Regions from separate parts of the Pannonibacter sp. genome, predicted to be linked through region 2. Evidence: predicted binding sites of a transcription regulator. Region 2 holds the regulator's gene; the other holds the start of a gene.
The links. The regulator PhoB, encoded in region 2, activates phosphate uptake and scavenging genes when phosphate is short. The targets are predictions, from matches to a motif close to TGTCATNNANCTGTCAT.

Region 1 (15,690 bases), on a different contig from region 2:
CGGCCGAACTGGTGCTTGCCGACGACAACTTCGCCTCGATCGTTGCGGCTGTGCGCGAGGGGCGCACCGTCTATGACAACATCAAGAAGGTGATTGCCTGGAACCTGCCGACCAGCACGGGCGAAGCGCTGACCATTGTTCTGGCGATCCTGGCTGGTCTGACCCTGCCGGTGACGCCGGTTCAGGTGCTGTGGGTTAACCTGGTCACCGCCGTGACGCTGGGGCTGGCTCTAGCCTTCGAGCCGACCGAAGCGGGGACCATGGCCCGGCCACCACGGCCACGCCACGAGCCGATCATCAATGGCCGCCTGGTCTGGCACATCGTGTTTGTCTCTGGCCTGATGCTGGCTGGGGTGTTCGGCATCTTCACCTATGCCATACAGCAAGGCTATTCGGTCGACCTCGCCCGCACGCTGGCGGTCAATGCGCTAGTGGCGATGGAAGTGTTCCACCTGTTCAATGTGCGAAACCTGCATGGCACCTCGCTGACCTGGACGGCGATCCGGGGAACCAGGGTTATCTGGGTGACGATTGGTCTCGTCACGCTGGCCCAGTTCGCGATTACCTATCTCCCACCGCTGCAGGCAATCTTCGGGACCACGGCGGTGCCGCTTGCCGATGGCCTGCTGGTGGTCGGCATCGGCGTTGCCCTGTTTACCCTGGTAGAACTGGAGAAGCAGATCCGTTTTGCGCTGCTCCCGCAACGCAGCCAGCTTGCGCGGGAAGGGGAGGAGCACCATTCCGGCGCATCCGTCTGACAGCTACTGGAATTGTCCGTCCGGTCGGTTTATGAATTTGTCCTGCAGTCTGGGTTGACAGCCGGTTGACAGGCCAACCGGCTCTCCCTAGCGTGCAGAAAATATTTTAAACTTAAACCTTCTGCGGTGAGGCTGAGGGTTCTGCCGGGAGAGATGACGCCGATGACCGAGCACCACAGCGCTGCCAGTGAAGTCGTGACCCTGACGCGCGACGGCGATCTCACCCTTGTGACGCTGAACAATCCGCCCGTGAACGCGCTGAGCACGGCGCTCAGGGCCGGAATTGTCGCAGCGCTTGCGGAGGCCGCAGCCGACCCGGCGGTTAAAGGCATCGTGATGACTGGCGCCGGACGTGGCTTCTGCGCCGGAGCTGACATCACCGAATTCGGCAAGCCGCCGCGCGAGCCGTTCCTGCCTGATGTTATTGCCACCATCGAGGCCTGCCCGAAGCCGGTTGTTGCCGCGATCCACGGACCGGCGCTGGGCGGCGGGCTGGAAGTGGCGCTTGGCGCCCACGCCCGCGTCGCCGCACCCTCCGCGAAGATGGGTCTGCCGGAGGTGAAGCTCGGGCTGATCCCCGGTGCCGGCGGCACCCAGCGCCTGCCACGCCTGATTGGCCCGGCGGCAGCGGTGAAGCTGATCGTCTCGGGCGAGCCGGTGGGCGGCGTGGAAGCCCTGAGGCTCGGCATCGTCACCGAGGTGGCCGAGGATGTGGTGGCTGCGGCCAAGACCCTGGCGCGGCAGATGATTGCCTCCGGCGTGGCGCCGGTGGGGCTCTCCAGGGACGCAGAGCGGCTGGAGGCGGCGCGGGCCGGGCGCGACGCGTTCGAGGCAGCAGCAGCCGAGGTGCTGAAGGGCGCGCGCGGGGCGGAAGCCCCGGCGGCTTGCGTCGCGGCCGTGCGCAACAGTCTGGATCTCGACTTCGAGGCGGGCATGAAGGCGGAGCGTGCCGCATTCCTGTCGCTGGTGACTGGTGACCAGTCGAAGGCGCTGCGCCATGCCTTCTTCGCCGAAAAAGCGGCGGCCAAGATCGACGGCCTGCCGGCCGATGCGGCAGCCCGTCCGGTGCGCTCGGTTGCGGTGATCGGCGCCGGCACCATGGGCGGCGGCATTGCCATGGCCTTTGCCAATGCGGGCTATCCGGTGACCCTGATCGAGACCAGCGCCGAGGCGCTGGCGCGCGGGCAGGGCAACATCGACAAGAACTATGCCTCTACCGTCGCGCGCGGCCGGATGAGCGAGGCCGAGAAGGCCGAGCGACTTGCGCGCATCACCGGCTCGCTTGATCTTGCCTCCGTTGCAGATGTCGATCTCATCGTCGAGGCAGTGTTCGAGGACATGGGCGTGAAGAAGACGCTGATGGCTGACCTCGACCGGCTGGCCGGACCGAACGCGATCCTGGCGACCAACACCTCCTATCTCGACGTGAACGAGATTGCTTCGGCAACATCGCGTCCCGAGGCGGTGGTCGGCATGCACTTCTTCTCGCCGGCCAACATCATGAAGCTGCTGGAGGTGGTGCGGGCGCAGCAGACGGCACCGGACGTGCTGCTGGCCGCCGTCGAGGTGGGCCGCAAACTCGGCAAGATCCCGGTGGTGGTCGGCGTCTGCAACGGCTTCGTCGGCAACCGCATCCTCAGGGCGCAGCGCAACGATCTGGAGGCGCTGCTGGTCGAGGGCGCGAGCCCGGCCGAGGTGGACGCGGCCTGGAGCGGCTTCGGCTTCCCGATGGGTCCGTTTGCCATGCTGGATCTCGCCGGCCTCGACATTTCCTGGCGCGCCCGCAAGGCGCTCGGCCAGACGGCAGAGATCGCCGATCACCTGTGCGAACAGGGCCGCTTCGGCCAGAAGACCGGGCGCGGCTTCTACCGCTACGAGCCGGGCGAGCGCAAGCCGCTGGCCGACAGCGAGGTCGAGGACCTCGCCAAGGCGATTGCCGCGCGCGAGGGCATCATCCGGCGCAGCATCCCTGCTGCGGAGATCGTCGAGCGGTTGCTCTATCCGATGATCAACGAGGGCGCGCGCATTCTGGAAGAGGGCATCGCCCAGCGGCCCGGCGACATCGATGTGATCTGGATCTTCGGCTACGGCTTCCCGGCCTGGCGCGGCGGCCCGATGCACACGGCCGGCAGCATCGGCCTTGCCAAGATCCGCGACGGCTTGCAGGCCCGCTTCGAGCAAAGCGGCCGGGCGGAGTTCAAGCCGGCGGCGCTGCTGGAGCGGCTGGCCGCAGAAGGCGGCAGCTTCGCGGGGTGAGGCACGCGGGGCAGTCGCATAGGGTGCCAGATGGAAATTGAGGCCTCTCAGCGCCCCTCCCCCTCGTGGGGGAGGGGTTTGGGGGTAGGGGCGGGACTCGAAACCAGGATACTTGCTTTCCTGACTAGGCTTTCATCAGACCCCTACGACCTAACGGCCTCCCGAGCCCCCCACCCCTTACCCCTCCCCACGAGGGGGAGGGGAGCAGAGAGGCGGAGTGCGCCCCGTACTTTGCTCCTGTGATCCCCGATCAGCGCTGCACAGGGCGCAGTGGCTCTCCGGTCTCAGGTCTCCGCTGCGCTTCGCCCGGGATGACGCCGAATTGTATGATGCTGCCAGCCGCGCCTCCGGTGAAATGCGCATAAGGGCAAATCGTCACAAACCGGTTGCTGCGGTGCAATAAGCTCTCCTCTGCTCGGATCGTCCGGTCCGACCCAGGGGAGTGCCTGAGATGTTTGATCTCACCGGTCAGAAGGCGCTGATTGTCGGCGTCGCCAACGACCAGTCCATCGCCTACGGAATTGCCGCGGCATTGCGCCGCCAGGGCGCGGATCTGGCCATTACCTACCTGAACGCCAAGGCCGAGCCGCATGTGCGGCCGCTGGCGGAAGCCCTTGGCGCCGAAATCATCGCGCCGCTGGATGTGCGCAGCAGCGACGACACCGATGCGTTGTTCGGCGAAATCGCCAGCCGCTGGGGCCGTCTTGACACACTGGTCCATTCGATCGCCTTCTGCCCGAAGGAAGACCTGCACGGCCGGGTGGTTGATTGCTCGGCCGCCGGCTTTGCCGAGGCAATGGACATCTCGGTCCATTCCTTCCTGCGCCTCATCCGCAAGTCCGAACCGTTGATGGCAGTTGGCGGCACCTGCATGACCGTATCCTTCTATGGCGCGGAAAAGGTGGTCGAACATTACAACATCATGGGACCGGTGAAGGCAGCGCTTGAAGCCGTGACCCGCTATGCGGCGGCGGAACTGGGCCCGAAGCGGATTTCGGTTCATGCCCTGTCGCCCGGACCGCTGAAGACCCGCGCAGCCTCGGGCATTGCGGAGTTTGACGAATTGCTCAACGCGGCGGCCGAACGTGCGCCGACGCATCTGCTGGCCACCATCGAGGACGTCGGCGCCTATGCCGCCTTCCTCGCCAGCCGTGAGGCCGCCAACGTCACGGGCGGCGTCCATGCCATCGACGGCGGCTACAGCATCATCGGCTGAAGGGAACTCCCATGAGCAACATTTTCGATGCCCTGAATACACCGAACGGCGATCTGCTGAAGTCCCTGCAGGATGCGACCGCCTGGTCGCCGAGCGAACGGATGAAGGTGTTCACCGCCCAGTTTGCCGAATTTTCCGCCATGAGCGAGATGATGCTGCGCGGCACGTCGCGCCATCTGGACGCGATGGCGCGCACGCACAATGCCCGCACCCGCAAGAGCCTCGACAACCTCACCAAGCTGGCGACAGACCTGACCGCCCGCCAGGCCGAGGGAACGCTGGCCGAAGACGTGAAGGCCTATGTCACGGATGCGGGCCAGCGCATGGTGCTGACGCTCGACACGCTGCGCCAGCGCGGTGACATCTTCCTGAAGCACGAGGCCGAAGGCTGTCCGCCGGTGCTGATCTATGACCATGAGGTCATCGTCGACGGCAAGGACCTGCCGCATCCCTGCAACTACATGCTGCTGCGCATCCTGCCCCCGGCTGGCGTGACCATCGATCCGGACAAGCGGCCCTACATCATCATCGACCCGCGCGCCGGCCACGGCGCTGGCATCGGCGGCTTCAAGACCGACAGCCAGGTCGGGGTGGCGCTGAAGGAAGGCTATCCGGTCTATTTCGTCGCCTTCCGCCGCGCGCCGGAAAAGGGCCAGACGCTGGCCGACGTGACACGGGCCGAAGCGGAGTTCGTGCGCGAGGTCACCCGCCGCCATCCCAACGCACTGCGTCCTGTCGTCATCGGCAATTGCCAGGGCGGCTGGGCAACCTTGCTGCTGGCGGCAACCAATTTAGACCTGACTGGTCCGATCGTGCTCAACGGCGCCCCGGTCGACACCTGGTCTGGCCTCGTTGGCGGGGACCCGATGCGCTACAACGCGGGCGTGCTTGGCGGCACGGTGATGCCGATGATCCTGGCTGATATCGGCCATGGCGTGTTCGACGGCGCGCATCTCGTTTCGAACTTCGAGTTGCTCAATCCGTCCCGGACCCTGTTCCGCAAATATGTCGACCTCTATGCCAACATCGACACGGAAGCGACGCGCTTCCTCGATTTCGAAACCTGGTGGGGTGGCTACTTCCTGCTCAACGAAGCCGAGATCCGCTGGATCGTCGAGCAATTGTTCGTCGGCAACCGGCTGGCGCGCAACGAGGCGCGGCTGGAGCCGGGCCGCAATGTGGACCTGAAGTCTATCCGCGCGCCGATCATCGTCTTCGCCAGCCATGGTGACAACATCACGCCGCCGCAGCAGGCGCTGAACTGGATCATCGACACCTATTCGGACGTCAGCGAGATCCAGATCCGCGGCCAGCGCATCCTCTACATGGTGCATGACCAGGTCGGGCATCTCGGCATCTTCGTCTCCTCGTCGATTGCCAAGAAAGAGCACAGCGAGATGGCTTCGACGATGAAGACCATCGAGGCGCTGGCGCCCGGTCTCTACGAGATGAAGATCGACAACTATACCGGCGATGTTCTGAACCGCACCTTCACCGTCTCGTTCCACGAGCGGACGCTGGACGATATCCTGGCTCTGGATGATGGCCGCGATGACGAGACGCCGTTTGCAGCCGTCGCCCGGTGGTCGGAGCAGCAGGCCGAGGTCTATGACACGGTGATCCGTCCCTTCGTGCAGGCAGGTGTGACCGAAGCGAGCGCAGAGGCTGGCCGCGTGATGCACCCGTTGCGGGTGCAGCGGGCCATGTTCTCGAGCAAGAACCCGCTCGTGCAGCCATTGTCCCATATGGCGGACAAGGTTAAGGCGGAACGCGCGCCGGCACCGGCCAGCAATCCCTTGATCGAGTTGGAACGGCTGAGCGCTGACCTGATCGAACAATCCATCGACATGGTCCGCGACCTGCGCGACACCTGGTACGAGATGGCGTTCTTTGGCATCTGGGGCACACCCTGGGCGCGCTGGTATGGTCGCGGGCATGTGCGTCCGCGCACACTGAAGCGTACGGACGAACTCAGGGCCCTGCCGGTCGTGCAGTCGGCCCTGCGCCGCGTGGAGGAGGGCGGCTTCGTGGAGGCCGTGATCCGGATGCTCGTGCTGCTGGCGGAATCGCGCGGCAATGTGCGCCGCGACCGGCTGGAGCGGTCAGCGCATATCCTGACCGAGGACGAGCCTTTTGCTTCGCTGAGTGCCGAAGAACGGGCGATCATCATCCACGAGCAGACGCTGATCGTGGAGTTTGACCGCCATGGGGCGCTTGCAGCCCTGCCGAAGCTCCTGAAAACCCGCGAGGAGCGCGATCTGGCCGCACGTGTCGTGCAGTATGTGCCCGGCGCTATTGATGAAATGGCCCCGCACACGCTGGAGATGCTGCAGAAGTTCCACGAAATCCTCGACCTGCCGCCCATTTCCGGCGACGTGACCGAGGACCCGCTGGGGAACAAGGCGGTCAGCGGTCCAGCCGAGGTGATGGTGGCGGCGAAGTAAGGTCGCGGGGTGGGGGCAGGTGTGTCGCGTCGCGGGGCTCTCGCTCTTGGTCGGGTTGGTTGGACGCTTTTCGAGGTCTCACCGCCCCCCTCCCCCTCGTGGGGAGGGGTAAGGGGTGGGGGGACGGGCAGCCGTTGGATCACAAAGTGTCTTAAGTCCATCTGGCCAGAAACGCAGAACAAGATTTTCCGTCCGCTCCCCCCACCCCCAAACCCCTCCGCACGTGGGGGAGGGGAGCTGAGAGGCTTCGACAAGGTTGCCGTCACCTGGCACAGGAGTTCACATCGAACGTGTGACAGACTTCATGTGCGGCTTCCCTGCCAAACCAAGGCGGCAGAGGCGCAGGTGGCAACTCCCTATGTTCTTACGCCCGGTTCATGCCGGAGCGATGGGCCCAGCCGGTCATCCGCATTTCCAGAAGCGCCATCAGCGCATACATGACGATGCCGAGGACAGCGAGGGCGACGAGGCCGGCCCAGACCAGCGGCACGTTGAACTGCGACTGCGCCGCCAGCATCATGTGGCCCAAGCCGGAGTTGGCGGCCACGTTCTCGGAGATCACCGAGCCGACGAAGGCAAGCGTGATGGCGATCTTCAGCGAGCCGAAGAAATAGGGCATCGAGCGGGGGATGCCGACCTTGAGCATGATGTCGAGCTTCCTGGCCCCCAGCGCCCGCAGCACGTCCTCCATTTCCGGCTCGATGGTGGCAAGGCCGGTGGCGACATTCACGACGATGGGGAAGAAGGCGATCAGGAACGCTGTGAGCACTGCAGGCACCGTGCCGATGCCGAACCAGATGACCAGGATCGGCACCACGGCCACCTTCGGCACCGAGTTGAAGCCAATCATCAGGGGGTAAAGCCCTGCATAGATCGCGCGGCTCCAGCCGACGGCCAGGCCCAGCAGGAGGCCGCCGACGACGGCAAGGCCAAAGCCAAGGACGGTGGTAAACAGCGTCTGCAGCGAGTTCTTCCAGATCGCCGGCCAGTACTGATAGATGGCAACGGCAATGTCGGTCGGTGCCGGCAGGATGTAAACCGGCAGCTTGAGAGCTGCGACAGCCAGTTGCCAGATGGCAAAAAGCCCGAACGTCCAGAGAAACGGAGCAGCCTTGATCCAGCGGTCGTTCATGCTGCCGCCCTCGCTTCTGCAATATAGCCGCGCAATTCATGCACGATGTCGTTGAAGCCGCCCTCATAGGTCAGATCGATGGGGCGCGGACGGGGGAAATCGATGCTGCGTTCCATGATCACTCGGCCGGGCCGGGCGCTCATGACGAAAACGCGGTCGGCAAGATAGACGGCTTCGCGCAGGTCATGGGTGACCAGAATGGTGGTGAAGCCCTTTTCCGCATGCAGGTCACGCATCACCTGCCACAGTTCCTCGCGGGTAAAGGCATCGAGCGCGCCAAAGGGCTCGTCCAGCATCAGGAGGGCCGGATCATGCACCAGGGCACGGCAGAGGTTGGCCCGCTGCTGCATGCCGCCGGAGAGTTGCCAGGGGAACTTTTGACCGAAACCCTTGAGGCCGACAAGGGCCAGCAGGTCCTCAGCCTTCTTCAGGTAGGCTGTGCGTTCGCGTTTCAGGCGGCTGCGATGTGGCTGGACGATTTCAAGCGGCAGCATGACGTTGTCCAGCGTCGTGCGCCAGGGCAGCATCGAGGGGTTCTGGAATGCCATGCCGGCGATGGAGACTGGGCCTGAAACTTCCTTGCCCGCCACCTCGACGGTGCCGGCCTGGGGGCGCATCAGCCCCGTCGCCAGCTTCATCAGGGTGGATTTGCCGCAGCCGGACGGGCCGACCACGGCTGCAAACTCTCCCTTTCGAACGGCCATGCTCAGGCCATCCAGCGCCAGCGTCCCATCGGCAGTGCCGCCATAGGTCAGCCGAATGTCCCGCAAGTCGACAAATCCGGTCACAGCCCCTCCAGTCGGGTCTACAAAAGTCAAAAAAAAGCCCCTCCCGGCGCCCTTGGGCAGACCGGGAGGGTAGGACCTGTGAGTTGTTACTTGACGGTGCGCTCTGCGACGGGCGGCAGATAGCTCGGGTCGAAGACCTTCTCGGCAGCCGGCGGTGTTGCGCTGACGCCCATCGAGGTCTGCAAGTATTCCATCGACTTGGTGAGCTTGGCCATGTCGACGCCGCCGAAACCGTTGGCCTTCACCGCCGGGGTGGCGATGGACTGGGCGACCGCCATTTTCAGGCGTTCGATTTCGACAGCCTCGTTCAACACCTCATTCCGCTTCATGACATGCGGGATTGCGGCCGCTGGATCGGCAATCGCGTCGAGATAGCCCTTGGTCAGCGCCTTGACGAAGCCCTTGACGGCGTCCGGATTGGCGGCGGCAAAGTCGGTGTTGACCATGACGACGTTGCCGTACAGGTCGAGACCCTTCTCGGCCATCATGATAAGCGCGATGTCGTCTTCCGCCACGCCCTGGGCCTTGAGGTTGATCACCGAGGAGAAGGAGAAGCCGAAGATCGCGTCGACCTGACCCTGGGCCAGCATTGGCTCGCGCACGGGGAAGCCGACATTCTCGATGGTGATTGTCGAGGTATCGAGGCCGGCGACCTTGGCGAAGGCCGGCCACTGGCCGAAGGCGGCATCCGGGGGAGGCGCGCCAAGCTTCTTGCCTTCCAGCGACTTCGGATCGTCAGTGATGCCAAGGCTCTTGCGGCCGATGACGGCAATCGGTGGCCGTTCATAGGCCATCAAAACAGCCTTGACCTTCAGGTCAGGCTGGGTGTCCATCAACTGGATCAGCGAGTTGATGTCGCCGAAGCCCATCTGGTAGGCGCCGGTGGCAACGCGCGGGATCGACTCGCGCGAGCCAGCGCCGGTGTCGATGGTGACATCCAGCCCTTCGGCGGCAAAATACCCCTTGTCGAGCGCAATGAAGAACGGAGCCGCCGGGCCCTCGAACTTCCAGTCGAGTGTGAATTTGATTTCAGTGGCAGCAAGAGCCGATGACGCGGAAAGCGCCAGGCCCAGTGCCAGTCCGATAAGACGCCGCATGCTGTTCCCCTCTGGTTTTTATGAGGTTTCACAGCAGAGTGACGTTGAAATGCACAGGCAGCAAGCAGGAAATATGCTGCACGCTAATTGTGCAGCGCAATGCGCATCAGGGATGCATCTCTAAAATATTGAAGCTATGGCAATGCCTTAGACGGAAAAATCAACCGCTCTTGCGGCAGGTCCCCTTCATTGCAGCGCGAGGTTCTGCTGCCTGAGCGCGGAAAAATGGTGCAGGGTGGTGTTTGGGGTCCTTGTCTAGCTGTCGTCGAAAGGACGCGAAACGGGCCCCTGCGCCGTCAGTTCGGTGTAGGCGAGCGTCTGGTCCAGATGCTGGGTGCGCCAGTCGAGCAGTCGTTCGGCATAGGCCAGGCGGGTGGACTGCGAGGCCGGGTCGGCGGCCAGATTGCGCAATTCGCCCGGATCATTCGCCATGTCGAACAGAAGCGGTGGCAGGCCGCCGGCAAAGTGGACGTATTTGAACCTGTCGTCCCGGATCACGGTCAGGGCGAGGGCGCGCGACGGCAAGCTGAAATGGGCCTCATGCTGTCGCTGGCCGATGTCGCGGAAGTCGAACTCCCACACCACCGCATCACGCCAGCGCTGAGGCTCCCGTCCTTCGAGGAAGGGCCGCAGAGATTGGCCGTCCGGCCCCGTCAGGGGTGCTGCGCCGAGATAATCAGCCAGCGTCGGGAAGATGTCGCAAGCGCTGGTGAAGGCAGTGACGGTCTTGCCTCGGGCCCTGTCGGCGCCGGGCAACTTGACCACGAGCGGGATGTGATAGCTCTGGTCGTAGAAGCCGCCCTTGCCGAAACCCCAGTGATCGCCCATCAGCTCGGCATGGTCGGAGGTGAAGATGATCAGCGTGTTGTTAAAAGTCCCCGCCGCCTTCAGCCCGTCGAACAGGCGACCGAGTTGCGCATCCACTTCGCTGATCATGCCGTGATAGATCGCGCGGATGAGGCCGTGATCCTCTGCCGACCACTGATCTGTGCCGCCGGTCGCACCGGCGAGGAAATGTCCGGCCCCGACGCGCGCGAGTTCAGCGGCGACATAAGGATGGACATCAGCCTGTTCCGCACGGGTGGCGGGCCGCAGGAAGCCCTCAGGGCTTGCGTCGTACATGGTGTTGTAGGGGGCGGGCACCACGAAGGGCGGATGCGGGCGCAGGAACGAGATATGGGCAAACCACGGCCGCTCGCCCTCGCGCTCCGACAGCCAGCGCAGGAACTCGCCCGTGAGGAAGGCGGTCTGGGTCTCGTCGGCGCTGTAGGCGGGCGCATCGCGGGTAATGGCGCCCGGCGCATGGCCGACGGGGACATGGATCCTCGACGGATCGTCAATCCGGTGGCCGCGCTGGCGCAGCCAGGACAGCCAGGCCTTCTCGTGCTCGGGCAGCAGCACGCGGGTCGTGAAGCCTGGCAGGACGCCCTCATAAGTGGTCAGGTCGGGATCATGGCTGTCCCGGGTGCGCGGATCGGGCGAAACGTCCGTGTAGCCGAACAGCGTCGGGTCGTAACCGGCCCGGCGGGCCAGCCGGGCGATGTTGTCGAGCCGGTTGTCCATCGGGGTGCCGTTGCGGGTTACCCGGTTGTTCATCTGGGCAAGGCCGGTGTAGAGGCACGCGCGCGCCGGGGAACAGGGGGCCGCGCCGGCGAAATGCTGCCGGAACAGCACGCCCTCGCGGGCGAGCGCATCCACGTTCGGCGTCTTGATTTCACCGTGACCGGCGCAGCCAAGGGCCGCACCGCGCCACTGGTCGGCGGTGATCAGGAGAACATTCGGCTTCATGTTCCGTCCCCCACTAGACAACGGCGTTGCGATGACGAGGCTCCAGCCGCTTTGAAGAGCTGTATCAGGCGCCAGCTTCGAGACGCTCGATCAGGGCCGGAAGATCAGCCACCGTGTCAATGAGATAATCGGCACCGGCAGCTTTGAGGCGTGCGCCGGCTTCAGCCCGGATGGCGTCGATCTCGTCCGGCGAAAGCGCTGCCAGCTCGTCCGGCGTGCGGCCGGCGATGTTGCCCGACAGGGTGACGCCGACGGTAAGGCAGCCCGCCGCGACGCCTTCGCCGATGCCCGGCTCGGTGTCGTCGACCTTGATGACGGCAGACGCCGGATGGACACCGAGATCGATGAAGCACTGGTACATGCCGAGCGGGCTCGGGCGGCCTTCCTTGACCTCGTCAGCGCAGATGAGGTTGTCGGGTGCATAGCCCTGCGCAGCCGCCACAGGCAGGACGCGGGTCATGATCGAGCGGGTATAGCCGGTGGTGGAGCCGATCTTCAGGCCGCGTGCCCTCAAGGTGTCGACCGCCTCCTTCGCGCCGGGGACCAGCGTGGCGAAATCGGCGACGACCTCCTCATTCATCGGCACGAAGACCTCGTAGACCCGGTCGACGTCAACGTCGGTCGGATAGGCCCCGTGCGCGGCCTTCCAGCGTTCGGCCAGAGCCGGGGCGGTCATCATCGTCTTGATATGATCCCACTTGGCCATGCCCATCGGCGCCCGGGCCTCGGCGATGCTCGCCGTGACGCCGAATTTCTCGAAGGCCTTCACGAAAACGCCCATCGGGGCGAAGGAGCCGAAATCGATCACGGTGCCGGCCCAGTCGAACACCACTGCCTTGAACTTGCTCATGCCTTGAAATCCTGTCCGTAGAGGGAAGCGATGGTTTCCTCGCCAATGGCAAAGGCAGTGGAGGCGCCGCAGCCGGCGGTGACCACAACGATGCGTGTCGCGTCATCGGGCGCATCGGTGAAGCGCCAGCGGCCGTCGGCGCTTGCATAGGTGCCAACCCAGTGCTCCTGGATAGTGCGGCCCGGCAGATCCAGCACCTGATCCATTTCGTCGAGGATCAGGTCGCGCACGTCAACGGGTGCGAAGGGATCGGGCGTTGGCGCGTAATGGTGACTGTCGCCGACCACCAGCGAGCCATCGGCCGACTGCACCACGATCAGGTGAATGCCGTTGTCCCGGTGTGCACCCTGCTCGCTATCAAGACGCGTCTTCAGCGCGGATGCTTCCGGCAGGTCCGCATAGCCCTTGTACCGTGCAAGCCCGAGATCGGACATGACCGGGGTCCTGAAGGCGACCGGACTTGCGGGAGCGACACGCAGCATCTGCAGCTTGCAACGCAACGGCCGGTAAGCGCCGATCCGCTCCTGATACAGGGAAACGAAATCATCCCCCGGGCAGACAATCACGCTCTCGGCCATCACCTGGCCACGTGAGGTTTCCAGGTGTGGGGCATTGATGCTGGTGACGGACGTCGACCAGCGAAACGTCACGCCATGAACGTCCGAAAGCCAGGTTGCCAAGCGCGGAAGGGCCTGGCGGCTTTCGACCCTGAGTTCATGCGGTGAATACAGGACGCCGGACAGCCGGTCCTGCCGCAGGGCCGGAACAAGGTCGGCAGCCTCGGGCAGGGTCAGGCGGCGGCACTGCGCGCCCATCTCCGTGGCCAGGAACGCATCGATCACGGCCTCGGCTTCCGGCCGGCGTGCCGTCATGACCATGCCACGTTGCAGGACGGGGATGCCTGCGGCAGCCGCCACTTCCGCCCATACATCGCGGGCGCGGCGCGCCATCTGCCAGCAATCGCCGGCCTCCTGACCGCTGACGGTCACAAAACCGAAATTGCGGATCGACGCCCCATTGGCCTGGGCGTCACGGTCGAGGACAACGACGGATTTACCGCGCCGGGCGGCGGCAAGAGCATGGGCAAGGCCGACGATACCGGCGCCCACGATCGCTACATCGAACTTGGTCAATGGATGTCCTTAGGGAAGGGGAGATTGTCACATTCGGCTGTCATAATAGCGGACCATAGTGTCTATGCTTGACGCAGGATGACGCTATTATGACGTTTATACGATGGAACTTTTGAGGATGGCGCCCCTTCATTAAACTGTCATAAAAAAGCAGTCGAAGTGTCATCTGTATCGGCTAATGGCGCAGGGCAGGGGCTCGGCAAGGACTTTCCATCGCGCTTTCTGCGGAGTGCGAGGGTCGGGACAAGGCCTTCTGCGTTTTCGAGGGCGATGAGGATCGCTTTCACAGTTTGTCGTGATCGGGGTTCGGGAGCGGGCAGCACAGGCTTGCTCGTGAGGCCGAAGCCGACCTGCGACCAGGGAACCGGTTCGCCCGGCCGTCCATATGCGTCGGCCGAAATTCCGGGAGGCCGCATCTTCTGTTGCGAGGGGATGCGTGGGAATTTTTGCAAGGAACCGATTCACGCGTATCGGGTAACCCAGGAGAAGTGCATGAACATCAAGACAATTCTGGCAGCGACGACGAGTCTCGCTGTCCTGTTCAGCGCCACCGCCGCTTCTGCGCAGTCGATGGAAGAGCTCATCGAAGGCGCCAAGAAGGAAGGCATGCTCACCACCATCGCCCTGCCGCATGACTGGTGCGGTTATGGCGGCATCATTGCCTCCTTCAAGGAAAAATACCCGTTCCTGACCGTCAACGAACTGAACCCGGACGCCGGCTCTGCCGACGAACTGGAAGCCGTTCGCGCCAACAAGGGCAACACCGGCCCGCAGGCTCCGGACGTTCTCGACGTTGGTCTGTCCTTCGGCCCGCAGGCCAAGGCAGAAGGCCTGATCCAGCCGTACAAGGTTTCGGTCTGGGACGAGATCCCGGATGCCGTCAAGGATGCTGACGGCTATTTCTACGGCGCCTACTATGGCGTCATGGCCTTCGTCTCCAACAAGGATCTCGTGCAGAACCCGCCGATGGAGTGGGAAGACCTCCTGAAGCCGGAATACGCCGGTCAGGTCGCACTCGCCGGTGATCCGCGCGCCTCGAACCAGGCCATCCTGGGTGTCCTGTCCGCTGGCATGGCTGCTGGCGCCAAGGCTGGCACCGAGTCCGGGGCCGCTGGCCTGCAGTTCTTCAAGGAACTGAACGAGAAGGGCAATTTCGTGCCCGTCATCGGCAAGGCTGGCACGCTCGCCCAGGGCACTACGCCGATCATGGTGATGTGGGACTACAACGCCCTGTCCGCCCGTGACAGCCTGAAGGGCAACCCGCCGGTGGAAGTGACCGTGCCGACCAAGGGCACCCTGGCCGGCGTCTACGTCCAGGCCATCAGCGCCTATGCACCGCATCCGAACGCTGCCAAGCTCTGGATGGAGCACATCTTCTCCGACGAAGGCCAGAATGGCTACGTCAAGGGCTACTGCCACACCGCGCGCTTCAACAAGATGGTCGCGGAAGGCAAGATCTCTGACGAACTGCTGAAGGCCCTTCCGCCGGCCGAGCCGTATGAGAAGGCTTACTTCCCGACCATCGAAGAGCAGAACGCCAACAAGGAAGCTGTTGTTTCCGGTTGGGACAAGGTCGTCGGCGCGAACGTCCAGTAAGCACGCCTGATACTGCGAAGAGCCGGGGCCTCCCCGGCTCTTCCGTCTTGACCGCCAGCGATGGACGAGTGGCCCTCACGGTCCTGTTTCGTCGCGGACGGCGGCACATCAGAAGCCGGCAAACGGCCAGACTGACAAAGACCGGGCGGGGCATCCAGGGGCGGATGCAACCGTGGCCGGCCACCGGACGAGAGGGGCTTCGCCCGATGCCAGAACCCAGACCGGGTCCACTCAGCCGTCTCAACCTCAACTGGTTGGGGCTGCTTCCCTTCGCGCTGTTCGCGCTTCTGTTCCTGATCCTGCCGACGATGAAGATCGTGGTCGGGGCATTCCAGACGCCGGATGGCAGCTTCACGCTCGACAACATCTATGGCCTCAACACCGAGTCCATCGTCTCCTCCTACTGGGTCTCGATCCAACTCAGCCTGATCACGGCTTTTCTGGGCTGCCTGATCGGCTTTGCAATGGCGGCGGCGGTGATCCTGGGCAAGTTGCCCGGCAAGGTCCGCAGCGGACTGATGACTTTTTCCGGGGTCGCGTCCAATTTCGCCGGTGTTCCTTTGGCCTTTGCCTTCCTGGCAACGCTCGGGCCGGTTGGCCTCGTGACCATCTGGCTGCGCAACGAGTTCGGC
Region 2 (15,690 bases):
ATGGTGCTGGCGCCATTGATCGCAGCGATGTCCGGCGTGTCTCCCAAAGCCAGACGTGTCGCGGTGTGTTCCCCCACCACAATCGCGTCATCCACGATGACGCCCAGCATCATGATGAAGGCAAAGAGCGAGATCATGTTGATGCTCTCGCCAATCAGCCACATCAATCCGAGCGCTGCGCAGACAGCGACCGGAATGCCCGTGGCGACCCAGAGCGCGATCCGCCCGTTCAAAAACACATAGAGGATCAGGACCACGAGCGCGAGGCCGCCAAGCCCGTTCTCGACCAGCAGCAAGATGCGGCCCTCGACCTGATCCGCGCGCACATCATACTGCAGCAACTCGAGGGTTGGCGGCAGGGTTGGGCGAACTTCCTCGAGGTAAGAGGTCAGGATCTGAGCCGCCTTCAGGGTATCGGTATCCTCCAGCCGCAGGACCCGCAACTCGATGGCACGCCCCCCCTTCGAGAACCCCTGGAACTCGCCGTCATCGAAAGACCGGTTGACGTTGGCGATATCGCCGAGACGGGTCTTCTCGCCGGATTCGAAGGCCTTGACCTCGATGGAACTGATCGCTTCCGGAGACTGGGCCTCAGCCACGGCACGGATCTGTCGCTCGATTGCGCCGTTGAGATTGCCGGCAGGCAGATCCTCGGTGTTCTGGCTAATACGATCGGAAATGTCGGAGATCGTCAGATCGAGGCGGCGCAATTCGCGTTCCGGGACTTCGATCAGATATTCCGGCGAGCGATAGCCGTTGAAGTCCACACGGTCGATACCCCGGGCCAGAAGATCATCGCGGATCTTGCGGGCATAGACCTTCAGTGCATCCTCGGTAAACGGACCACGCACGGCGAGAGTGGCGACGGCGTCAGTGAAAGTGGAGGCTGAAACGACCGGCGCCTCCGCCTCGTCCGGCAGGGTGGAAATGGAAGCCACCGCCTGTTCGACGTCCGACAATGCCTTGGGCATGTCGGCGCCTTCCTCAAACTCGAGAGTGATCGTCCCCGAGCCTTCGCGGGCATAGGCGGCAATTTCCTTCAGAGCCGTCAGAAACCGCAGTTCCGGTTCCACCACTTCAAGCACATTGCGCTCGACATCCTCTGCCGACGCGCCGGGCCAGGCGATGCTGACCGTGATCCGGTCCGAACGGATGGTTGGAAAGAACTGCGTGTTGAGCTGGCTGAGACCGAAGACCCCGAACATCAGCATCACGGCCATGAGCAGGTTGGCCGCGTTCGGATGGCGTGCAAACCCGGCAACCCAGTTTCCCGCATCAGCGCGCATTTGTAGCCTCCGAACCTTGCGGACGTGCTGCGGCCGCATCTGGTGCGGCTGTTTCGCCGAGTGGGCGCACCTTGACGCCGCTGCCGCCACCCGCGATGCGGGTCGTCACGACGACGTCTCCATCCTGCAGCCCGCCGGAAACAATCACATAACCCTGATCATAGGCTTCGATCCGCGCGTCGCGCGGAGACATGCGGCTGTCATTGACCACATAGATCCGACCATCTTCATAGACCGCCGTCTCGGGCACCCGGGCCGTCGCAGGATAACTGCGGTCCGGAATAGAAATCTCGACGAATGCGCCAGGGCGCAGAGGAACGGCACCTTCCGGCGTCACCACCCTGGCAAAGACATCGACACCGCCCCGGGTTCGGGCCACATCGGCCCCAACCCGGTCCACATTCGCCCGGTACCGGACCGGCTCGGTTCCCAGGACCCAGGAGACCTCTACAGGACGTCCAACAAGTGAGCCAGTCTGGGCGATCAGCCGGCCGTACTGATTGTCGGAGAGGGTGAAGCGCACCTCCAGCTCGTCGCGCGCATAGAGCGAGGCAACCACATCATTGACATTGATCAGCCGCCCGACCTGGGCAGCTTCACTGCGCACGACAGCATCAAAGGGAGCGAGCAGCACCGTGCTGGCGAGATTGCGCTCGGCCAGTTCAAGACGCCATTGCAGCCGCTGGATGACCGCTGCCTGTTGCTCGATGCCTGTTTCTTCAACCGCCAGGGTGTTGCGCACCTGTTCCTCGGCTTGTCGGCGCTGCGATACCAGCAGACGCCGCTCGTCGAGCGCCCGTTCGGTCACGGAGCCGCTCTGGCGCAGCTGTTCGGCCCGCTCCAGGTCCCTTTCAGCAAATGCAAGTTGCTCACGGGCCCGCTCCAGGCTGTCCCGGGACAGGGCGACCCGGCTCTCGATCTCGATCTTCCGGGCCTCTGCTTCCTGGAGATTGGCACGCGCCTCCCGCACAGCCCCTTCGAAGTCAAACCGGTCAACAGCGACAAGCTCAGCGCCCTTCCGGATGCTCCCACCCGCTTTCAGTTCGGGATTGACGGAAATGATTTCACCGGCGACCAACGAGCGCAGGTCAACCTCGCGCCCGGCGGTCACCTCGCCATAAAGGCGAATGGCAGGGGTGTGATCGGCCAGCCGAACGGCAAGGGTCTCAACGGCATAGCTTTGTTCCTGAGCCGGGCGTTTGGGCACCTCTGGCTTGGTCAGAACAAAGTGCCGCATCCCCATCACCGCGCCAGCCAGCACCACCAACGCTAGCACCGACTGCAGCAGGGCCTTCAATACAAGGACAGATCTTCCGCTCCCTGGCCGGGGAACAGGCAGTTGGGTTTCGTCCTGATCCGGAACCTTGATGTCCCGCTTTGTCTCGACAGCCTGCAGCACGCGCAGCGCCTCCTTCATTCCCGTTATACAGCGGGAACAGGTGCGCTGGATCAGCCATGACACTGGTTGATCTGCCCAGGGGTACCCGAACAGCGTTGCCAGACCAAGGAAGATGACCTGATGGCCGTCTGCAGGCACACACAGGGTCTGCCGGGCAAACGGCGCACGCGCACCGTGATCTATCCCTCAAGTCACGGTAATCACGGGCACGGGTCAGCGGCAATCAGTCATTTGTCGCGATCTGTCGCAACAATCAGACGGCCTCAGCCTTGAACTCATAGCGGGTGCTGCAGAATTCGCAGGTCACGACGATCTTGCCGTCTTCAACCATCTCGGATTTCTCCTCCTCGGAGAAATTGACGAGGATCGCCTCGATCTTTTCCCGCGTGCACCGGCACCGGTCAGCGATCGGCTGGGCATCGAACATGCGCACGCCCCGTTCATGGAACAGGCGAAACAGCAGCCGCTCGACCGTGATCTCGGGATCGGTCAGTTCGTCGTCTCGGACAGTTGTGACGAGGCTCTTTGCCTCCATCCAGGCGTCGTCATCCTCGACGACATGCGCCTCAGCGCCTTCCGGCATGTCACCACCATGCAGGTCGGCCTGCTTCATGCGCTCCGGCGCTTCCGGCAGGAACTGCACGAGAATGCCGCCTGCGGTCCAGGCCTCCCCCGGGGCTTGCCCTTCACGGCGGGTGAACAGTTTGCCGACGGCCAGACGCACCTCGGTCGGGATCTGCTCCGAACGCGCAAAATAGCGGCGGGCAACTTCCTCAAGCGAGATCCCATCCAGTTCGACCATGCCCTGGTAGCGCTGCATGTGCTTGCCCTGGTCGATGGTCATTGCAAGATGGCCGCGACCCAGCAAGGTTGCCGGATCAGCGGTTTCTGCAGACGCGCCATGTCCGAACGCCTCGGCATCGAAGCGGGCATAGGCGCGGATCGCATCGGGACCGGAAAAGTCGACAACCAGCATCGAGACCGGGCCATCCGACTGGGTCTGCAAGGTGAAACGCCCGTCGAACTTCAGCGCCGTCCCGAGCAAGGCAGTCAGGACGATGGCCTCGCCCAGCAACCGCGCCACGGGAGCCGGATAGTCGTGCCGGTCTAGGATCTGGTTCAGCATCGGACCGAGCGCAACCGCACGGCCGCGCACATCCAGCCCCTCAACCGTGAAAGGCCGGACCGCATCGGCTCCGGCCGGCGTCAGTCCATATGCTGCAATGTCGAATGCCACGGATCCGCCCTCAAACGCCGTTGAAGCACCAGGCGAGAATACCCTTCTGCGCATGCAGCCGGTTCTCTGCCTCGTCAAACACCACTGAATTCGGCCCATCCATCACCTCGGACGTGACTTCCTCGCCGCGATGGGCCGGCAGGCAATGCATGAACAGCGCGTCGGCCTTCGCCTCGGCCATCAGACGCGTGTTAACCTGATAGGCGCTGAGCAGGTCGTGACGGCTTTCTTCGTCGTCATCGCCCATCGACACCCAACAATCGGTGACGATGCAGTCTGTGCCCTTGACGGCTTCAAAGGGATCATCGGTCACGACGATCGAGGCCCCCTTGGCCCGCGCTGCTGCGACGAGATCAGCTGGCGGGGCCAGTTCTGCCGGTGTCGCAATGCGCATCTCGAAACCGAGGCGGGGCGCCGCATGGATCCAGGACGCCAGCACGTTGTTGCTGTCGCCGGTCCAGGCAATCGACTTGCCTTTGATCGAGCCGCGATGATCCTCGAAGGTCATGATATCGGCCATGATCTGGCACGGATGCGAGCGCTTGGTAAGACCATTGATCACCGGAACGGTGGCGTTGGCGGCCAGTTCCTTGAGATCGCTCTCGCTCAGGATCCGGATCATGATCGCATCGACGAAACGCGACAGAACACGGGCCGTATCGGCGATGGTCTCGCCGCGGCCAAGCTGCATCTCGGCACCGGTCAGCATCAGCGTCTCACCGCCCAGCTCGCGCATGCCCACATCGAAGGAGATGCGTGTCCGGGTCGAGGGCTGCTCGAACACCATTGCCAGCACCTTGCCAGCCAGCGGGCCTTCGCCGCGGCGCACGCCGTTTCGCTCGCGCTTCAGCTTGCGGCCGAGGTCCAGGATGGCGCGCAGCTCATCCCCCTCAAAGTCGGTGAGATCCAGAAAATGACGCAGGGACTGGGACATGGTATCAGGCTCCGGCCTTCTCGGCGGCAACGTCTGCCGCGACGGCCTTGGCGGCGGCTTCAATACGGGCGACGGCTTCGCCGATTTCGGCATCGGAGATCGTCAGCGGCGGCAGGATGCGCAACACGTTGTCGCCGGCAGGCACAACCAGCAAGCCGTTGGCACGGACCTTGGCCAATACTTCCGTATTCGGACGCACGCATTTCAGGCCGAGCATCAGGCCGCGCCCACGTGTCTCCTGCAGGACCTCAGGATAAGCGTCGATTACGGCGGCCAGTTGCTGCTTGAACAGAAGCGACTTGCGCTGCACTTCTTCGAGGAAGCCCGGCTCAAGGATCACGTCAAGCACGGCATTGCCGACGGCCATCGCCAGCGGATTGCCGCCGAAGGTGGTGCCGTGAGTGCCCGGCACCATACAGGCGGATGCGGCTTCGGTGGCAAGGCAGGCCCCCATGGGGAAACCGCCGCCAATGCCCTTGGCAACGCCCATCAGATCCGGATGGATGCCAGACCATTCATAGGCGAACAGCTTGCCCGTCCGTCCAACGCCCGTCTGGATCTCGTCGAAGATCAGCAGGATGCCTTCCTCGTCGCAGATCTCACGCAGCTTGCGCAGGAACTCGGCCGGGATCTCGCGAATGCCGCCCTCCCCCTGCACCGGCTCGATGCAGAGCGCAGCCGTGGTCGGACCGATGACGGCCTTCAGCGCGTCGAGGTCGCCAGCGGGAACCTGCAGGAACCCGGGAGCCTTCGGCCCGAAGCCTTCAAGGTACTTTGCCTGGCCGCCGGCTGCGATGGTCGCGATGGTACGGCCATGGAAGGCGCCTTCGAAGGTAATGATGTCGATCCGTTCCGGATGGCCATTGGCATAATGGAAACGACGCGCCGTCTTGAAGCAGGCCTCCATCGCCTCGGCGCCGGAGTTGGTAAAGAACACCCGATCTGCGAAAGTCGCCTCCGTCAGCCGCCGTCCCAGCTTCTCCTGACCCTGCATCTGGTACAGGTTGGAGACATGCCAGAGCTTGTCCGCCTGATCTTTCAGGGCAGCGACAAGATGGGGATGTGAATGACCGAGGGCATTTACGGCAATACCTGAACCACAGTCGAGAAATCGGCGGCCATCCGACGTCTCCAGCCACACGCCTTCTCCACGGACGAAATCAAGTTCCGCCCGAGCGTAGGTGCCGAAAAGTGCCGACGCCGTCATATGCTCAACTCCTCATGCGGGGGTCGGGGCTACTTGCCCCGGAAAACCTCTCCGGTTCAGGGATACGTATTGGGATGCCAAAACGGACTGTGCCGCCCGTGACAGGCGGCACAAGAAACGAGCGACGTTTATACACCGCCCAACGCTGCGCCTGTCAATGCAATTGGCGCGAATCCGCCACTGCCGAGTGTCGCGGACTGGGGGCGGCGTTATCTGGGGAAAAGTCGTTTCGTCCCCGGTTCATGTGCCCCGTCTCCTTGCCTCGCTTTTGGCCGCCATTGTACTGTCCTGTCTGTCGGATACGACATCTCGTGCTGTAGATCACCAAATCATACTGGATATGCCACGTTGGGCGCGGAGCATGCGCGCCTTAACAACTGGTTACTGCCTAAATTTACAATCTACAGCCGGAAACGGCGGGGTGTGACGGATGAGCTGGACTGACGAACGCGTGGAACTGCTGAAGAAGCTCTGGTCGGATGGCCTGAGCGCGAGCCAGATTGCTGCCGAACTCGGCGGGATCACGCGCAATGCGGTGATCGGCAAGGTGCATCGGCTTGGACTGTCCGGACGCGCCAAGGCGGTTGCGCCGACGGCGAAGCCGCGGCGGGCCCGCACACCCGCAAGTGCTGCGCCGTCTGCGCCACGTCCGGCACAGGCACCGGTGGCGCAGAGCCGCGGGGCAACGGCCTTGAAAATGGAACCCATGGAAGAAGCCGCGCTCGACGTCGAGCCGCAGGTGGAACCGATGGCAGAAGTCGTTCCGATCACCGAGCGGGCAACAATCCTGACCCTGACCGAACGCACCTGCAAGTGGCCGATTGGCGATCCAAGCACCCAGGACTTCTACTTTTGCGGTCGCCACTCTGATCCTGGCGTGCCTTATTGCGCGCATCACTGCCGCATCGCCTATCAGCCGGTCAATGATCGCCGGCGCGACAAGGACCGCAAGCAACTCGCTCGCGCCTGATACAGATCTCAGAGGGGGCCAACCAGTCTGTGGTCCCCTCGCCCAGGTTAAGGCCCGCCGGAGCGATCGCCCGGCGGGCCTTTTTCATCTCCTGCGAAAAACGCCGCACACAGCAAAAAGCCCGCACGTGACGGGCTTTCTCGGATCAAGGCACTGGCCGGGTTGATCAGATGGCAACCGCGAACTGGTCGTTGAAGGCGTAGCCTGCGCCGCGCACCGTGCGGATCGGGTCTTTCACCTTGCCCCTGTTTATGGCCTTGCGCAAACGGCCGACGTGCACATCCACCGTCCGCTCGTCCACATACACATCATGGCCCCAGACGCCATCGAGCAATTGCTCACGGGAAAAGACGCGGCCAGGCGAGGTCATCAGGAACTCGAGCAACCGGAACTCGGTCGGGCCGAGATGGATTTCCTTGCCGTTGCGGCGGACCCGATGCGTCTCGCGGTCCAGCTCGATGTCACCGGCGCGGAGCATGGTCGAGACCACCTCCGGACGGGCGCGGCGGAGGATCGCCCGAACACGCGCCATCAGTTCCGGGATCGAGAACGGCTTGACCACATAGTCGTCCGCGCCCGTCGCAAGACCACGGATACGCTCGGCTTCCTCACCGCGGGCCGTGAGCATGATCACAGGAAGACGCTCGGTTTCCGCTCGGGCACGTAGACGTCGGCAAAGTTCGATGCCCGACAGGCCCGGCAGCATCCAGTCGAGAAGCAGCAGGTCCGGCTGGCTTTCGCGCAGCCGGATTTCAGCTTCATCCCCGCGAGCACAGGACTCGACGGAGTAACCTTCAGCTTCCAGGTTGTAACGCAACAACAGGCTCAAGGGCTCTTCGTCTTCAACGATCAGAACCTTAGGCATTCACACGCTCCAGCAAACAGACGCGGGGACCCGCGTCAGGCATTCTCGAGATCGGCAAGGCCGGTTTCGTCGATCTTGCGGCGGGCTTCCAGCAACTGGTTGCCGGTGACCATGAAGTAGACGTTTTCCGCAATGTTGGTCGCGTGATCGCCGATGCGCTCGATGTTCTTGGCGCAGAACAGGAGATGCGCGCACTGGGTGATCTTGCGCGGATCTTCCATCATGTATGTCAAGAGTTCCCGGAACAGCGAGGTGTAGATTGCATCCACCTCGTCATCGCGTTCGCGAACGGTCTGTGCCGCCACGGCGTCGTGACTGGTGTAGGCATCCAGAACTGCCTTCAGCTGGTTCAGCGCCAGCTCAGCCATGTGCTCGACGCCGAAAGCGGCCTTCTTCGAGTTGAAGTCGCCATCGATGGCGATGACGCGCTTGGCGATGTTCTTGGCCAGATCGCCGACGCGCTCAAGGTCGTTGGCGATACGTCCGGCCGCCATGATCTCGCGCAGGTCCTGGCCCATCGGCTGGCGCAGGGCGACGATGCGGATGAACTTGGCTTCGATTTCCTGCTGCAACTCGTCGAGACGGGCGTCCTGCAGGATCGTCTTGTGCGCTTTCTCCAGATCCTGCGACAGCAGCGCTGTCACGGCGTCATTCACCAGCGCTTCGGCAAGGCCGCCCATCTCGGCGACCCGGCCGGCCAGCGCGCGCAGTTCTTCATCATAGGAACTGACGGTATGCTCGGACATGTTCAAATCCTTCTCGCGTTGGAGGACCAGAGGACTCAGCCGAAACGGCCAGTGATATAGTCCTGCGTACGCTTGTCCTGCGGGTTCGTGAAGATGTCCTGCGTTGCGCCTTCCTCGACAAGATTGCCAAGGTGGAAGAACGCGGTGCGCTGGGACACGCGGGCGGCCTGCTGCATCGAGTGGGTCACGATCACAATGGTGTAGTTCGCGCGCAACTCATCGATGAGCTCTTCCACCTTCGCCGTCGCAATCGGATCCAGCGCCGAGCAGGGCTCGTCCATCAGGATCACTTCCGGGCTCACGGCAATGGCGCGGGCGATGCAGAGGCGCTGCTGCTGGCCACCGGACAGGCCCGTACCACCTTCATCAAGGCGATCCTTCACCTCGTTCCAGAGGCCTGCCTTCTGCAGGCTGGCCGAGACAACTTCGTCCAGTTCGGCCTTGGTCCGGGTCAGGCCATGAATACGCGGGCCGTAGGCGACGTTTTCATAGATCGACTTCGGGAACGGGTTCGGCTTCTGGAACACCATGCCGACCTTGGCCCGCAGTTGGACCGGGTCAACGCGCGGATCATAGATGTTTTCGCCGTCGATGGAGATATTGCCTTCGACACGGCAGATGTCGATCGTGTCATTCATGCGGTTCAGCGTCCGCAGGAATGTCGACTTGCCACAGCCCGACGGGCCGATGAAAGCCGTTACGGAACACGGTTGAATGTTGATGTTCACGTCCTTGATGGCGTGCTTTTCGCCGTAATAGACCTGAACGTTGTTCGCGACGATCTTGTGCTGGGCGAGGTCCACATCATTCTCCAGATTTACAGAAACGTTCATCGGATGTCCCCTTCTTACCAACGGCGTTCAAAGCGGCGACGCAGGACGATCGCGACCAGGTTCATGACAACAAGGAATATCAGCAGGACGATAATCGCGCCGGAGGCTCGCTCCACGAAGGCGGGGTCACCACGCTGCGTCCAGTTATAGACCTGCACCGGCAGGGCTGCGGCCGGATCAAGGAAGCCTTCAGGCGGGGCACCCGGGAAGCTTCGGACGAACGACACCATGCCGATGAGCAACAGCGGAGCGGTTTCGCCGAGCGCCTGTGCCAGACCGATAATCGTCCCGGTCAGGATGCCAGGGGCAGCCAGCGGCAGCACGTGATGGAAGATCGACTGCATCTTCGACGCACCCACACCCAGGGCGGCATCGCGAATGCTCGGCGGCACAGCTCTCAGGGCCGCGCGGGTCGCGATGATGATCGTCGGCAGGGTCATCAGGGTCAGCACGAGGCCACCAACCAGGGAGGCCGATTGCGGCATACCCATGAAATTGATGAACACCGCAAGGCCGAGAATACCGAACACGATCGACGGAACCGCCGCCAGATTCGAGATGTTCACCTCGATCAGGTCGGTGAACTTGTTCTTCGGTGCGAATTCCTCGAGATAGATTGAGGCAGCCACGCCGATCGGAACAGCCAGGACGAGAACGATCAGCATCATATAGGCCGAGCCGATGAAGGCGATCCCGAGACCCGCAGCTTCCGGACGAAGATCAGAAGCATCCGGTCCGAAGAAGAAGTCCCAGTTGAAGCCGCTCGTCAGAATGCCTGCGTCCTGCATCCGCTCGGCAAGTAACAACTGACCTGGCGTGATGTTGCTGTCGAGCTTCGCACTCTCCAGGGTTACGCGCCCCTTGAAATAGCCATCAACGCGACCGTTCGCATAGGTCTTGAACTTCATCGTCTGACCGACGAGTGACGGATCGGCCAGGACCATGTTGCGCAAAGTCGCAGGCGCTTCCTTTGACAGAAGATCAAAGATCTCCTTGTCATTGACGTCAGCGGTGTCAACCTTGTCCCGCTCAAGCTGCTCCATCAAAGCAGACCTGAGCACATTACCGTAACCGACAGTACTGACCTTCTTGAGTTCCTCGACATCCCGTGTGCCGGACTTGTCGAGCACGCTGGCTGTCAAGGGCACATCAATCGTGATGAAGGCCTGGCTGAACGAACCGAGGCCACTCGCGAGCACCGACCACAGCAGGATAACGAGCGCCACCAGGCCGACAATAACTGCCGACAGGCCATAGAGACGGAAGCGCTGCTCGGCTGCATTGCGACGGCGCGTGCGCGCGTCGGGATTGTAGATCGACTTCGTCGGAGAAATGGCGACATCGGTCATTCGTATTGCTCCCGATACTTGCGGACGATGTAAAGCGCCACCACGTTGAGACCCAGGGTAAAGATGAAAAGGGTCAGCCCGAGTGCGAAGGCAACCAACGTCTCAGGCGAGGCGAATTCTGTATCGCCGGTGAGCTGACTGACAATCTTCACAGTGACGGTGGTCATGGCCTCGAGAGGGTTGAGGCCGAGTTTTGCTGCCGCACCAGCACCCATGACAACGATCATGGTCTCGCCGATAGCCCGGCTTGCAGCCAGGAGGATCGCTCCAACGATGCCTGGCAAAGCGGCTGGCATCACGACCTGACGGATGGTCTCGGAACGCGTGGAACCAAGCCCGTAGGCGCCATCCCGGAGCGACTGCGGAACAGCGTTGATGATGTCATCGGACAAGGATGACACGAACGGGATCAGCATGATCCCCATCACGATCCCCGCTGTCAGAACCGACGAGGAGCTGTTTCCAAGACCAAGCGGCTGGGCGAAATAGTCGCGCAGGAAAGGTCCGACCGTAATCAGCGCAAACAGACCGTAGACGATGGTCGGAATGCCGGCCAGCAGTTCCAGAAGCGGCTTGGCGACCGAGCGCATCGGCTTGGATGCGTATTCCGCCATGTAGATCGCAGCGAACAGCCCGATCGGCACGGCAAACAGCAGTGCCACGAGGGACACGTAGAACGTACCCCAGAGCAGCGGCAGGATACCGAGTTCGGATCCACCACGGAACTGCGGGTTCCAGACAAGACCAAAGAAGAAATCTGCGGCCGAGTGCATCTGGAAGAAATTGTAGGTCTCAAAGACCAGTGAAAACACGATACCGAATGTCGTCAACACCGCTACAAGCGAGGCAGCGATCAACATGACGACGGTAAATTTTTCGGACGCGTTGCGAGCGCGATAGTCCTTGCTGATCCGGGACAATGACCAGAACAGGCCACCGATTGCCACGGCAATGACCACAATGGTCATGAACAGTCGGGAGGTGTTGGAATAGTCTCGGTAGGCTTTGGCAGCCTCAAACACCTCCGGCCCGACATCAGAGCCGAGAGCGACCCCGGCCTCGGCCATGCGGCTCCGAACATTGCTGAAATCAGCCCGCATCTGGCTGATATCAGCTTCGGACAGGGCACCATTGGCCGACAGAACTTCAAGCCCTTCTGCAATGCGGCGGACATCCGTCATCACCAGCGTCATTGCGGTGCCATCGGCAACGATCGAGCCGACGAGGCTTTCGGAGGACATCCGTTCGATCAGCAGAGGGGCAAGGAACAGCCACAGGCCTGTCAACACCAGGGCCGGAACTGCAGTGAACAGGAAAACGACCTGGCCGTAGTGCCCGGGCAGCGAGTGCAATGCCCGCTTGTCACCGCCGACGAGCCCGAGAGCGCGTCTGCGACCAGCAACAGCCCCGAGAATGGCCAGCACGATAACGATGAGAAGAAGGGCGCCGAGGCTCATTGGCTATCCAATCCATGAGAAAATGGGTGGCGCTTCAGCGCCACCCTGGACTTTCGGTACGCCAGGTCCGCTTAGTTGAGCGGGCCCATCACGACTTCGTCGGCAACTGCCTTCTGGGTCGCAGCCAGTTCCGGGTCGGAAACGAGGCCATACTGAGCGAGCGGGCCATTCGGGCCAGCGATGTCGTCAGACATGAAGAACTCGACGTATTCCTTCAGGCCCGGGATGACGCCGATGTGCGCCTTCTTGACGTAGAAATACAGCGGACGCGAGACCGGGTACTCACCCTTGGCAATGGTCTCGACGCTCGGCAGAACGCCGCCCATGGTTGCGACCTGGAGCTTGTCGGTGTTGTTCTGGTAGAACGACAGGCCGAACACGCCGATGCCCTGCTGGTTGGCAGCAACGCGAGCCAGGGTCTCGGTGTAGTCACCGTCGATGTCGATGGAGACGCCATCGGTACGAAGTGCCATGCAGCCCTTGGCAGCGGCCTTGTCGCCGTTGGCGGCAGCGATCAGAGCTTCTTCAACGCCATTGGCCTTGCAGCCAGCGTGCAGAACCTTTTCGTCGAACACTTCGCGGGTGCCGTGCTTGGTGCCCGGGATGAAGGCGAGGATGTCCTGAGCCGGCAGGTCGGCGCGGACGTCGCTCCACTTCTTGTTCGGGTTGGCAACGAGCTTGCCATCTACCAAGACCTGAGCGGCCAGAGCGGAGTGCCAGTCAGCCGGGGTGAACTCGAACTTGTTACCCTTGATGTCCGAAGCGAAGACGATGCCGTCATAGCCGAAGCGGACTTCCATGATGTCCGTCACGCCGTTCTTGGCGCACAGCTCGATGTCAGACTTGCTGATACGGCTGGACGAGTTGGCGATGTCGATGGTGTTCTCACCAACGCCTTCGCACAGCTTCTTACGGCCAGCACCCGAACCGCCGGATTCCACGACCGGGGTCGGGAAGTCAGTGTTTTCGCCGAACGCTTCAGCAACGATCGAGGCGTAGGGGAGAACGGTGGAGGAACCAGCGATCTGGACCTGGTCGCGGGCCTGAGCGACACCAGCAACGGCAGTAGCAGCAACCGCGATGGCCGCCACGCTAACGAGAGACTTAAACTTCACTTGACCACTCCCTTCGAATGTCAAGGTTTCTAGATCACCACCAGATCCTGTTAAGAACCTAGGCGATGGGCGGACCATAGGTCGGCGTGATGTGACTCGTATGACACTTGCATATCAATTTCATGACACTACAATTAATTGGATTTATTTGGTTTTCTGCTTCAAGCCGCACGGATCCAGTCGTCTGTATGACGCTTTTGTGCCGAGACGGAAACCATCCGGACCCTGTCCAGATTGCGTATGCCAAAAGCTGAAACAACCGCCGCCCTGTATCAATTTCCGGCAAGGACGGGGGCGATACGGATGCGCTGCTCGTTCCGCTCCGCGTCGGGAAGCGGGATGAGGCCTTTCTCCTTCAGGTAACCGGATGGCCCCCAGGCCTCTTCCCGCGTCAATTCGGACACATAGTCCGCAATGGCGGGGACATTGCCGACATGCTCCAGTTTGACATAGATGAACAGCGGGCGGGCCAGCGGATAACTGCCATTGGCGATATTGGCGAAGTCCGGCTCAATGCCCTGGATCAACGCTCCCTTGAGGTGGCTCGTATTCTTGTTCAGGAACGAGAACCCGAAAATACCGAGCGCCTTGGGATTGGCATCGAGAAACTGCACGATCAGGTCATCATTCTCGCCCGTGTCGAGAAACGCCCCGTCTTCCCGGATTGCATGGCAGGCCTTGCCCTTGAGACCAAGTTTCGCGGCGTCTTCAATCAGCGCACAGCCGCCTTCCATGGCCATTTCCACGAAGGCGTCGCGGGTTCCAGACGTTGGCGGGGGGCCTAGAACCTCGATCGGGCTGTCGGGAAGGGCTGGATCAATCTGCGACCATGTCCGGTAGGGATTGTCCACCAGCGTGCCATCAACCGGCACCTTGGCCGCCAGCGACAGGAAGATCTGCCGAAGTGTCAGGTTGAAATCCGGCGCATCCTTGTAATTGGCAACAACGATGCCGTCATAGCCGATCTTCAGTTCGGCTGCGGTGACGCCGTTGGCGGCACAGAACTTGGCTTCAGAAGCCTTTATCGCCCGTGACGCGTTGGTAATGTCCGGAGTCTGTGGGCCGGTTCCGGCACAGAATATCTCCATCCCGCCGCCGGTTCCGGTCGATTCCACAATCGGCATCATGATCTTGCCCGACATGCCGATGCGTTCTGCGACCGTCTTCGAGAACGGAAACACCGTCGAGGACCCGACGATCTGGAGTTGTTGACGTTCGAAGGCAGCAGCCGATGCCATCCCGCAAAGCCCCAGAATCCCAACAAGTCCGAGTTTGATACCAGCAGCGTACACCCCACACTCCTGTCTGCCATTGCCCTTGCCAGACAGATATCGCAACTCGTTGAGACTAATGTGACAAAGCGGCGCGCTTCTCTTAGCCGGCAATGCGACCCGACGGTCTGTCCGCCGGCGGCACAGGTTCTGGAAAGGTAACAGCAAACCGGGCCCCTTCGCCTGGTCGGCTGTCAATATCCAGCCGCGCCCTGTGCCGGGTCAGGATATGCTTGACGATGGCGAGCCCCAGGCCGGTGCCCTTCATTGCCCGGCTCGATGCGACATCGACCCGGTAGAACCGCTCCGTCAGACGGGGCAGGTGTTCAGGCGCGATGCCTTCGCCGTAATCCTTCACCGCCAGACACCAGCCGCTCGGCTTGCCCGTCTCGATCGAGATATCGATCCGCTTGCCGATGCTGCCGTATTTCAACCCATTCTCGATCAGGTTCTCGGCAACCTGGATGAGTTCGTCGCGATCCCCGCGCACGAGAACTTCACCGGCAGGAGCCGTCAGGCCGATCTCGAGATCCAGTTCCCGTGCCAGCGGCGAAAGGGCATCCATCGTGTGCCGGACGATCTCGGCCAGGTCGACCTGCGTTTCCGGCCGGACATGGGCTTTGAGCTCGATCCGCGACAGGGAGAGAATATCGTCGATCAGCCGGCGCATCCGGTTGGCCTGATCAAGCATGATGGCCAGAAACCGTTCCCGCGCCACTGCATCTTCCTTGGCCGGTCCCTGCAGCGTCTCGATGAAGCCGGTCAGGGAGGCCAGCGGTGTGCGCAGTTCATGGCTGGCGTTGGCGACGAAATCCGTGCGCATCCGCTCAAGCCGGCGCTGTTCGGTCAGATCCCGGATGGCAACCAGAAGGAAATCCGGATTGCCGCCGGTTGCGGTCGCGCCATTGGCCGCAGGCATGTGGATCGGTGCAATGCTGGCCTCGAACCAGGATTCCGTCGGCACCTTTTCGGCCCACTCGATCCGCTCCACCGTGCCGTTGGTGCGGGCCCGGTCGAAGGC

Region 1: a site for PhoB is predicted at 13,541-13,557, ahead of ACTIFE_RS09140 (TIGR03364 family FAD-dependent oxidoreductase). Genes of this name have one in related genera too.

Annotation. Positions count from the first base shown of each region.
Region 1 covers NZ_JBHYDX010000010.1:89,697-105,386, reverse strand. The annotation lists gene ACTIFE_RS09185 (cation-transporting P-type ATPase) at 1-758, shown strand, start outside; gene ACTIFE_RS09180 (3-hydroxyacyl-CoA dehydrogenase NAD-binding domain-containing protein) at 921-3,014, shown strand; gene fabI (enoyl-ACP reductase FabI) at 3,466-4,230, shown strand; gene ACTIFE_RS09170 (DUF3141 domain-containing protein) at 4,242-6,674, shown strand; gene ACTIFE_RS09165 (ABC transporter permease) at 7,039-7,806, opposite strand; gene ACTIFE_RS09160 (ABC transporter ATP-binding protein) at 7,803-8,594, opposite strand; gene ACTIFE_RS09155 (ABC transporter substrate-binding protein) at 8,681-9,691, opposite strand; gene ACTIFE_RS09150 (alkaline phosphatase family protein) at 9,947-11,479, opposite strand; gene phnX (phosphonoacetaldehyde hydrolase) at 11,544-12,329, opposite strand; gene ACTIFE_RS09140 (TIGR03364 family FAD-dependent oxidoreductase) at 12,326-13,462, opposite strand; gene ACTIFE_RS09135 (ABC transporter substrate-binding protein) at 13,955-15,058, shown strand; gene ACTIFE_RS09130 (ABC transporter permease) at 15,265-15,690, shown strand, end outside.
Region 2 covers NZ_JBHYDX010000006.1:69,758-85,447, reverse strand. The annotation lists gene ACTIFE_RS06050 (efflux RND transporter permease subunit) at 1-1,286, opposite strand, end outside; gene ACTIFE_RS06045 (efflux RND transporter periplasmic adaptor subunit) at 1,276-2,685, opposite strand; gene ACTIFE_RS06040 (Hsp33 family molecular chaperone) at 2,939-3,922, opposite strand; gene argF (ornithine carbamoyltransferase) at 3,933-4,856, opposite strand; gene ACTIFE_RS06030 (aspartate aminotransferase family protein) at 4,861-6,063, opposite strand; gene ACTIFE_RS06025 (GcrA family cell cycle regulator) at 6,494-7,033, shown strand; gene phoB (phosphate regulon transcriptional regulator PhoB) at 7,200-7,898, opposite strand; gene phoU (phosphate signaling complex protein PhoU) at 7,934-8,644, opposite strand; gene pstB (phosphate ABC transporter ATP-binding protein PstB) at 8,680-9,477, opposite strand; gene pstA (phosphate ABC transporter permease PstA) at 9,492-10,826, opposite strand; gene pstC (phosphate ABC transporter permease subunit PstC) at 10,823-12,283, opposite strand; gene ACTIFE_RS05995 (substrate-binding domain-containing protein) at 12,355-13,398, opposite strand; gene ACTIFE_RS05990 (substrate-binding domain-containing protein) at 13,671-14,636, opposite strand; gene ACTIFE_RS05985 (ATP-binding protein) at 14,773-15,690, opposite strand, start outside.